2 regions of the Paenibacillus sp. MDV22-iso6 genome follow, and region 1 is predicted to be linked to the other one. Evidence: riboswitches for the same ligand, from Rfam matches in the RefSeq annotation. Region 1 holds a riboswitch; the other holds the start of a gene.

Region 1 (4,764 bases):
CATCGTGGACGGCGGCCCCACCGGGGTGGGCGTCGAGTCCACGGTGGTGCAGGTCGGTGACGACGGTACCGTCACCATCCTGCGCCCTGGCGGCATTACGGCGGAACAGCTGTCCGCCGTTGCCGCCCGTGTCGCCACGGACCCGGCGCTGCTCGCCGAGGGGCCCGGTGGCGATGACAGCCCGGCGCCGCGCTCGCCGGGCATGAAGTACACGCACTACGCGCCCACAGGTGCGCTGTGCGTGGTGGAGGGGCCGCCCGCAGCGGTGGCGGCCTGGATCAGCGCCGCCCTCGCAGAGGCGGCGCAGCGCGGGGAGCGCACCGCAGTGCTGGCGTTCGCCGAGCACGCGGAGCAGTACCGCGCCGATGCCGTGTTCTCGCTGGGCGAAGCCAGCGAGCTGGAGGAAGCAGCGCGCCGGCTGTACGCCGCGCTGCGCAGCTGCGATGAGCAGGGGGCCACATATATTGTGGCTGAAGCCTGCTCACGCGAAGGGCTGGGAGCAGCCGTCATGAACCGGCTGCTCAAGGCGGCAGGTCACCGACTCATTCAGGTCGGTGACCGATAGCTCCCTTTTTCCATAATATCGCTAGAATATTTCCCTCTGGCACTCGTCCTCTAGTTACGACTAGCAATTCCATTTTTTTGAGCTGGGATTGCAAAATGTCTTCTCAGGTCATGTTTATGTCCTTGTCCGCATAAGGTGTACAAGAACCTTTACGTGACTTGGGGGTATGGGGATGTGGGATGTGTCTGCCCATGTAGGGCAGTTGGTAACCATTTTGATTATGGCCGTCGCTCTCGGACTCGACGCGTTCTCACTCGGCATCGGGATTGGTATGAAGGGCATTCGTATGAGAGACGTATTGCGAATCAGTACCGTAACGGCCCTGTTTCACATCATCATGCCGCTCATCGGCATGTATACGGGCAAATATGTCAGTTCCTTGCTTGGTGACATTACGACGTATGCAGCTGGCGGTCTGCTGGTCCTGCTCGGCGCCCATATGATCTTGAACGCTTTCCGGGAGGGAGATACCAAACTGGTGGATCATCGATCTTTGCTCGGTGTGATACTGTTCTCACTGAGTGTCAGTGTGGATTCGTTTTCCGTTGGAGTCTCGCTCGGCATGTTCAGCAGTGACTTGGTGTTAACGGTACTGGCTTTTGGCGTCTGTGGTGGAGCAATGTCCGTCATGGGTCTGATGTTGGGACGGCGTGTGAGCCAGAATATGGGCGATTACGGAGAAGCGGTCGGCGGAGCGATCTTGCTCGCTTTTGGACTTTTGTTTATATTTTAAAAAAAACGACGTTAACCATAATTACAGCCTAGTGCAGTCTTCAATATATAGTTAAGAGTTTCATTGGTTCAGATGGAGTTTCAAACATGATTCGACAACATTTGCAAAATGGGGAGGCTAACCACAATGAAACATATTTTGTTTGTATGTACAGGGAATACATGTCGCAGCCCCATGGCGGAGGGACTTTTACGTAAACTGGCGTCTGAGCGGGGCATTCAGGTGGACGTTCGTTCCGCAGGTGTAGCCGCAACAACGGGCATGCCGATTTCCCGTCATGCGGAGGCTGTATTAAGGGATCACAACGTTGAGGGACCCCCACATTCGACGCTTCTTAGCTCCAACCTAGTCGGCTGGGCCGACCTGATTCTCACGTTAACACGCAGTCATAAACAGCATGTCATGCAGGTTTTTCCTGACTCGGTACACAAGACGTATACCTTGAAAGAGTATGCGGAAAATGACGAACAAGTCTTGAATGATCTTCAGGAATTGGACAGCCTGTTTGCAACATTCGAAATGAAACGTGCGCTAGGTCAGGAGATTTTGGCATCTGAACGTGAGCGGGCAATCGAGATCAGACAACGCATTCCGAGCTTTGATATTTCGGACCCGTTTGGCGGCAGTCGCGACGATTACAACATCGCTGCGGCAGAGATTCGGACTGCGCTCGATAGACTTTTGGACAAGTTGGAGTAATTGGATTCGTTTAATCATTCCCAGGTACCGATAGATTTCCATATAAAAAACGTACATGGGATGTAAATTACCCGTTGATTTTAAACGCAGGTTGTTTTATGATGAATGGGAAAACAGGGATCCGGTGTAACTGGCGACGAAGTGGGCATAACCACGATGGAGCACCGGAACAAACGGCCGGTCGCCTGGGCAAAAGAGCAATTCTGCGTTACCCGCAGACTGCTCTTTTTTTCGTCTTTCATCTGATTATTCGCTATAATAGTACCTGAAATGCCATACAAGAGAATACCAAGGGCAGCCAAGAGGAAGCCGGGCATGATTTTATCGGGAGGCGATAGGATGACTATTGAGTTAGATTCGGAACAACCCGGATTGCATGAACAGACCGCATCCATTCTGCGTGAACTGGCGCTTGCCGGACAGCTTGGACCTGGACAGATCGTTGTGATCGGTACAAGTACAAGTGAAGTTGCAGGCAAACGGATTGGTACAAGCGGTGCTGTTGAAGTAGCGCAGCAGCTTCTTGCGGGTATACGCGAGGTGCAGCAGGAGTTCGGTTTTGATGTTGTATTCCAATGCTGTGAGCACCTGAACCGTGCGCTGGTTATGGAGCGTTCACTGCTTACACGTCTTGGATTGACTGAAGTGGGTGCAGTACCTGTGCCCAAAGCAGGTGGCTCCATGGCATCCGCAGCGTATCGCTCGCTGACCGATCCATGCCTGGCTGAACATGTGCAGGCCCATGCGGGACTGGATATTGGGGAGACGATGATTGGCATGCATTTGCGGCATGTGGCAGTACCTTTCAGAACAGCACTCCGCTACATCGGTGATGCCCGTGTAACTACAGCACTGACCCGTCCGAAGTTGATTGGCGGCGAGCGTGCAGTGTATCGTATGGAAGAGCAACCAGATTCGACATTTTGTGACTGATATCTTCAACCTATTTAAAGCCAAATTAGACTTTACACGAAAACGGAGAGTGCAACACCAATCTGAAGAAGCAAAGCGTTCGCCTTTATCCCCGGATTTCCCCCTTATTATAAGGGAGTTCAGAAAAATCTGGGGATAACAGCGATCGGAAGATGGTGATGCAATCGAAGTCAGGAGTGTAACCACTGTAGTTTCGCTTTATAACTTCACTTATAACTGGGAGGAATTTAATCATGGAACAATTGCGCAAGAATGACCCGGCAGTACTGGAAGCGATGAATCTTGAACTGAAACGTCAACAAAACAACATTGAGCTGATCGCGTCCGAGAACATCGTAAGCGAAGCGGTTATTGAGGCAATGGGATCTGTACTTACTAACAAGTACGCTGAAGGATATCCAGGCAAACGTTACTACGGTGGTTGTGAGCATGTGGATATCGTAGAAGATATCGCGCGTGATCGTGCCAAAGAATTGTTTGGGGCAGAACATGTGAATGTTCAACCTCACTCTGGTGCACAAGCGAACATGGCAGTATACCTTGCGGCTCTGAAACCGGGTGATACTGTGCTTGGTATGAACCTTGCGCATGGCGGACACCTCACACATGGTAGCCCGGTTAATGCTTCCGGATTGTTGTACAATTTCGTGGCTTACGGTGTACAAGAAGATACATTCCTGATTGATTATGATGAAGTGCGCAAAGCGGCATTTAAACATCGCCCTCGTATGATCGTTGCAGGTGCAAGTGCATATCCGCGTATCATTGATTTTGAAAAGCTTGCTTCCATCGCTAATGATGTAGGTGCTTTGTTCATGGTGGATATGGCTCACATTGCAGGACTGGTAGCTGCAGGCTTGCATCCAAGCCCGGTTCCACATGCGCATTTCGTAACGACAACAACTCACAAAACGCTGCGTGGACCCCGTGGTGGTATGATTTTGTGCCGCAAAGCTTGGGCAGCAGCGATTGATAAAGCGGTATTCCCTGGTTCCCAAGGTGGACCTCTGATGCACGTGATTGCTTCCAAAGCGGTAGCATTCGGTGAAGCACTGCAACCTTCGTTCAAAACGTATGCACAAAACGTGGTAAAAAATGCACAAGTATTGGCTGAAACGCTGATTGCTGAAGGATTGAACATCGTATCCGGCGGTACAGACAACCACTTGATGCTGATCGACACACGCAGCGTGAATATCACAGGTAAAGAAGCCGAGCATGTACTTGATTCCATCGGTATTACCGTGAACAAAAATGCAATTCCGTTTGACCCAACTAGCCCGTTTGTAACGAGCGGTATCCGTATCGGTACACCTGCAGCTACTTCCCGTGGTATGAACGAAGAAGCGATGGTAGCTATTGGTAAGATCATTGCCAAAACATTGAAAAACCCTAAAGATACAGCTAAATTGGACGAAGCCCGTGCTGAAGTAACGGCACTTACGGACCAATTCCCACTGTACACAGATCTTAAATACTAAAAAACTTGCTCATGGTGTTTGTGTTTGAGATGTTCTTCATGTAAACATGCAGACGGAGCAAACCGAAAGAACCTGAAGAAGCGTAGCGCTCGCCTTTATCACCGGAATTCCACCATTTATTAATGGATCAAAAGAATTCTGGGGATAACAGCGATCAGAAGGTCATTCGGTTTGCGGAGCTTCATAAGTATTAACACATTTTTTAACATTCAACTGACATAACAGCGAGAGCAAAAAGGACCGGAAGACTCATTTTTCCGGTCCTATTTTTATAGGATTCGGTTTTCTGTAATGATTAAGTGCCCTTTGATGGTGTAATTCGGTGTAGGTGATGATATAATATACAGGATTTA
Region 2 (4,764 bases), on a different contig from region 1:
TGATGATTCCTTTTGTTCGTGAAGTGTTAAATCGGGATGCCGCTGCTATGGGTACACTCACCACTGCTTCAGCATGTGGCACATTAATAGGACTTTTGGTCATCTCGTGGATGGGTGAAATCAAAAGACGACGGACAGTTATGTTGTGCAGCCTAGCCGCCATCGGGCTTTTTAACGCCTTACTGGGCCTATTCCCGAGTTATCCGTTTGCGCTCGTTGCCTTATGTGCCGCTGGTGCAGCAGGACCTTTCTTTGGTTCTCTCAGTTCAGCTTTGCATGGTACACTTGTCCCCGGACCTCTTCAAGGCCGAGTCAACTCAATACGGTTCCTCATTGGTGGCGGACTACAGCCTGTAGGTGCTTTTGCAGGTGCAGCGGTTGCAGAACTCTATGGTCTGCCTTTCTTATTCTTGTCTTTGGGTCTGCTCCCCTTGCTTTGTTCGGTCGCCGCAGCTTTCCTTCCCAACCTGAAGAATTTAGATGGTGATTTATCTACTTTACAGAATAGAACACAATTCAATTCTCATAACAAGGTAATTAACACATTATAGGAATATCATTTTTCTAAAATAGGTGAATCTCTGGATTAGGTGTGTGTATCCGCTATAGCTGACTTGTAATCTACAAATCGGATACACACCGCACAAAAAAGAACGACAATCCCGATCAAGGTTTTGTCGTTCCTCATTCATTTAAATTTTCTTTCCTATATCTTCTCCGCTACAGCAGTTCGAACTGAAGCTGAGGTTCTGTTATCTCAGTTTTCCCTTCCAGCTGTACAGCGCCATATCCCAATTCCAGAACCGCAGCAATTCGCTCGTTGCCTAACACGCCAAACTTTTCAGCACGACTCCGGTCGTACATCCAGTCATGCAACGTACTGCGCACACCCAGGCCCTGTTCATGGGCAAGCAAACGAAAATTTTGGATCAGACAGCAGACAGCTGCAAAGTCCTCTTCCCGCTTATGATGATCCGCCTCTTCCTTCACCAGAACCAGAAGATACGCTGGAGCGTGCTCCTGCATTCCCTGCATGAGTTTCCCATTACGATTATCGGCAAAAATAAATCGCCACGGCTCACGAAGTCCATCATTTGGCGCCCACACGGCGTGATTGAGCAATTCAAGGATTAGCTCCTGTGATACCGGTCGATCCAAAAAATATTTCGGACTGTGTATGCCCCCTTGCAGATCGGACAATTCCATATTTACATCCTCCCTTCTACGTAGTCTGACCCTGAAATACAGTCCACTTTTGCTCAGCTGGTGTTCTTTTCCGGCTTCTTGGCGCTTTGTCGTAATATCCCATATGAAGAATGCCAACAAATCTTTCATCCTCACGCAGTCCAATTCCTTTGAAAAAGCCTTCATTCTGAATCATGGACTCTGTATCCCACAGCATTCCTAACCCTTGTTCCCATCCCAGCAGTTGGAAGCTCTGCATCATCCCGCAGGCAGCCGCATAATTGCGGTCATTGGTCAGACGATCCGGTCCTACAGTCGACATAACAATGACATGAGCAGGAATATCGGTAAACCTCTTTTTAAACACATACAGCAGTTTTCCCGGAATCAACTTGCCGAGCTTGCTCTGCGACATCTGTTCCAGCATGCAGTCCACCAACCGTTTGCGTGCTTCGGGGGTTCCGGCATAAACAACACGCCATGAGCCAGCTTCAACAGATGGTTGAAGCCGCGTAGCCTTGTGCAGCAATTCAACAACCAACTCCTGTTCCACCGGTGTAGAACTACATTTACGAATACTTCTGCGTTCCCTGATTAATTCTGCCAGACTCAAGTGTTTCACTCTCCTTCAGTTTATCTGGATTCCATATCCATGCTGCTGTCTTGAAGAAATTGATGTATTATTTTCAGCTCCGGTTCCGAATATTTGTCCAAAGAACGATAGAACCGTTCAGCCTCAAGTACATGTAAACGTTCATGTAGTTCAAAAATCTTTTTGCCTTGCGGTGACAACCGGAAGTAGCTCTCCTTTTTGTTGTCATTCATTTTCGTACGTTTGACGAATCCTTCCTCCAGCAGTTTGTTGCCGATCTTGGTAATACTCGCTTTGGACAAATTCATCGCCTCAGCAATACCTGTGTTGTTTATAGGCTCATGCTTGCCAATGCAATCTATCATATGAACCGCGGTCAAATGCTGAGGGATTTTGTCCATGCTTTCCCGCTGGGCGATACTTAGAAAATGTTCAATTTCCGTATCCTTGTGATTCTCATATACATGTAAAAACCGGATAAATTGGTCATACAGTAACTGTTTTGTTCGATCGTTTGAATCCATTCTTCAATCGCTCCTTATTTACTTATAAACAATAAAAAAACCTTGAATGATTAAACTAATTCAGGAAATTAATCCGAAATAGTTTACTTGTTAACAATATATCACGAGTGAGAACAGTTATCAACTATTTCCTCTGGTAAAAGAAAAAAATTAGAATTAAGCCCTAGGCTACCTTACTGCTTGGGAAATGGCATCTTACATACAGAAACATTTTCTATTTTGATAACGTCTACATATTCAAATAATTAATCCTTAGTGGAGGAGCCTATGTTTAAAAAAATCACTATTTCCTTGCTGACAACGACTCTGCTCATCCTGCCGAGCTTTGCGGCTACCGGGGAAGCTGCAAACCAGTACATCACAATGGATACTGGCATGCTACAAAATAATCGTGTTCTAATTCCGTTACGGGCAGTGTCCGAAAACTTGGGAGCGGAAGTTAACTGGAACAAAGAACTAAAAAATATCACCATGACCAAAGGTGAAACGACAATACTTTTGACCATTAACTCTAAAAAGATACTGGTTAACCAAGAGGTAGTTTCTCTGGATGTTCCTGCGGAATTAAACGATAACACCACCTATGTCCCGGCGCGGTTTATCAGTCAAACTTTAGGCGCTGACGTGCAATGGAATCAACAAACCAGCCAAGCAACTATTACTCTTGATGGTAAGCAACTACAGGTAACGATGGCAAAACCCAAAGTGCAAGTGCCCAATACAAAGAGAATAACGGCCAAACAACAGCAAATCTTCGTTGACAAATTAAATGAAGCGACAAATCTGTCGTCGATTAAGCAAATTCGGACGTACTTTAGCACCTATTTTACAGATCGTTTTATCAATCAAATTATTCAGGATAAAGGGCTGGAATATGACTTTAAATTCAAAATCATTAGCCAATCCAGCCTGACTTACCCTGACAGTAATACAGCTAGATTAAGTCAATACTCGGGTTCTAGTTCCGTTTACGGTAACAAGGAAACACTCTACCGAAGTGCCACACTCGTCTATACAAATAAGGGCTGGAAAGTAGATCGTGTTGAATTTTCATTAATAGACGAGATACTTAATCCTTAAGGTCATCTCTCTTGATAAGAGAAATCCAATAACTATTGAACAATTTTGCTTTTTCAAGTACTATCAATCTAAACAATTTAATCGATCATATGTAACTGGCGAACACGGTGAACCGTGAGGGAGCATATGGTTTAGTAATAAGCCGTACGCCTGGGCAGAGGTAAGGAATATTTATTTCCTTGCCTCTTTTTTATGTTGAAAGGGCGATGTGAAAATGAGTACTGACAAACTGATCTTGAATGGACAAACGGTAGCGGATTTTATGAAGGAAGACATGGCCTCGAAGGTTGCCATTCTGAAGGAAAAAGGCATTCAGCCTTGTCTCGCTACAATTCTCGTCGGAGATGATCCTTCTTCAGCGACTTATGTGCGTATGAAAGGAAATGCTTGTGCTCGCTTAGGCGTGCAATCCATTAAGGTCGTTCTTTCTGCGGATACCACCACGGATGAATTAATTCAAGAAATAAACAAGCTAAATGATGACCCTTCCGTACACGGTATTTTGCTTCAGCACCCTGTCCCGAATCATATCGATGAAAGAGCAGCTTTTGATGCCATTAGTATCGAGAAAGACGTTGACGGTGTTACGACTCTCGGTTTTGCACTTAATGCTTTTGGAGACGCAGAATTCCCTTCCTGTACACCACAGGCTATTATGCGCATTTTGGATTTCTACAATATTCAGATCGAGGGCAAACATGCAGTTGTCATCGGAAGAAGTCCAATTCTGGGCAAACCTGTCTCAGCCATGCTGCTAAACCGGAATGCAACGGTGACGACTTGCCACTCCAAAACCGTGAATCTGGAAGAAATCGTGAAGCTTGGCGATATCATAATTGCAGCCGTGGGCAAACCGCTCTTTGTTAAAGGAGACTGGATTAAACCAGGTGCTGTCGTTATTGATGCAGGTTATAACAAAGGCAACGTCGGAGATGTGGACTACGAAGCTTGCTTTGTTCCTTCTTCAGCAATCACACCTGTACCGGGCGGTGTTGGTCCTGTAACGATTGCGACGCTCATTGAACATACGATTAAATCTGCCTACAAGCTGTCTGAAAATGCATAATTGAATTAGCCAAAAAACAAGGTCCCTCCAGTTGACGAGGGGCCTGTTTTGTCTTTGAATAAGCTCGAATTGAAAATAAGAAAATATATAGATCTTTTTTTCTCTTTTTACAAACCGACCAAATATATATTATTATGAACAAGGCTTAGGAAGGAGATAAACATAACTTGAAACCTTTAGTACAGCTCCTGCATTTTGGTTATCATCAGGCGATGAGTTGCATTTTTCCTGTGGCGATCTTTGGAACGTTGGCCCTTTCTAGCGTAATTCAGATACCCTTTCTTTATCGCTATGATGCCATTCTGCTTGTTTTATTA

What was found. A riboswitch is a leader RNA that binds a small molecule or an ion and turns the genes downstream of it on or off. The one in region 1 is predicted to bind ZMP and ZTP.
Region 2: linked by a shared signal. The riboswitch ahead of AC4PM4_RS03145 (bifunctional 5,10-methylenetetrahydrofolate dehydrogenase/5,10-methenyltetrahydrofolate cyclohydrolase) and the one ahead of AC4PM4_RS11485 (TIGR01440 family protein) in region 1 are both predicted to bind ZMP and ZTP.

The regions. Positions count from the first base shown of each region.
Region 1 covers NZ_JBZVDZ010000003.1:511,685-516,448, forward strand. The annotation lists gene AC4PM4_RS11470 (L-threonylcarbamoyladenylate synthase) at 1-565, shown strand, start outside; gene AC4PM4_RS11475 (manganese efflux pump MntP) at 738-1,298, shown strand; gene AC4PM4_RS11480 (low molecular weight protein arginine phosphatase) at 1,425-1,997, shown strand; ZMP/ZTP riboswitch at 2,114-2,195, shown strand; gene AC4PM4_RS11485 (TIGR01440 family protein) at 2,337-2,930, shown strand; gene glyA (serine hydroxymethyltransferase) at 3,164-4,411, shown strand.
Region 2 covers NZ_JBZVDZ010000001.1:742,255-747,018, reverse strand. The annotation lists gene AC4PM4_RS03170 (MFS transporter) at 1-551, shown strand, start outside; gene AC4PM4_RS03165 (nitroreductase family protein) at 721-1,206, opposite strand; gene AC4PM4_RS03160 (nitroreductase family protein) at 1,223-1,807, opposite strand; gene AC4PM4_RS03155 (MarR family transcriptional regulator) at 1,819-2,301, opposite strand; gene AC4PM4_RS03150 (stalk domain-containing protein) at 2,569-3,381, shown strand; ZMP/ZTP riboswitch at 3,463-3,544, shown strand; gene AC4PM4_RS03145 (bifunctional 5,10-methylenetetrahydrofolate dehydrogenase/5,10-methenyltetrahydrofolate cyclohydrolase) at 3,596-4,447, shown strand; gene AC4PM4_RS03140 (DUF817 domain-containing protein) at 4,615-4,764, shown strand, end outside.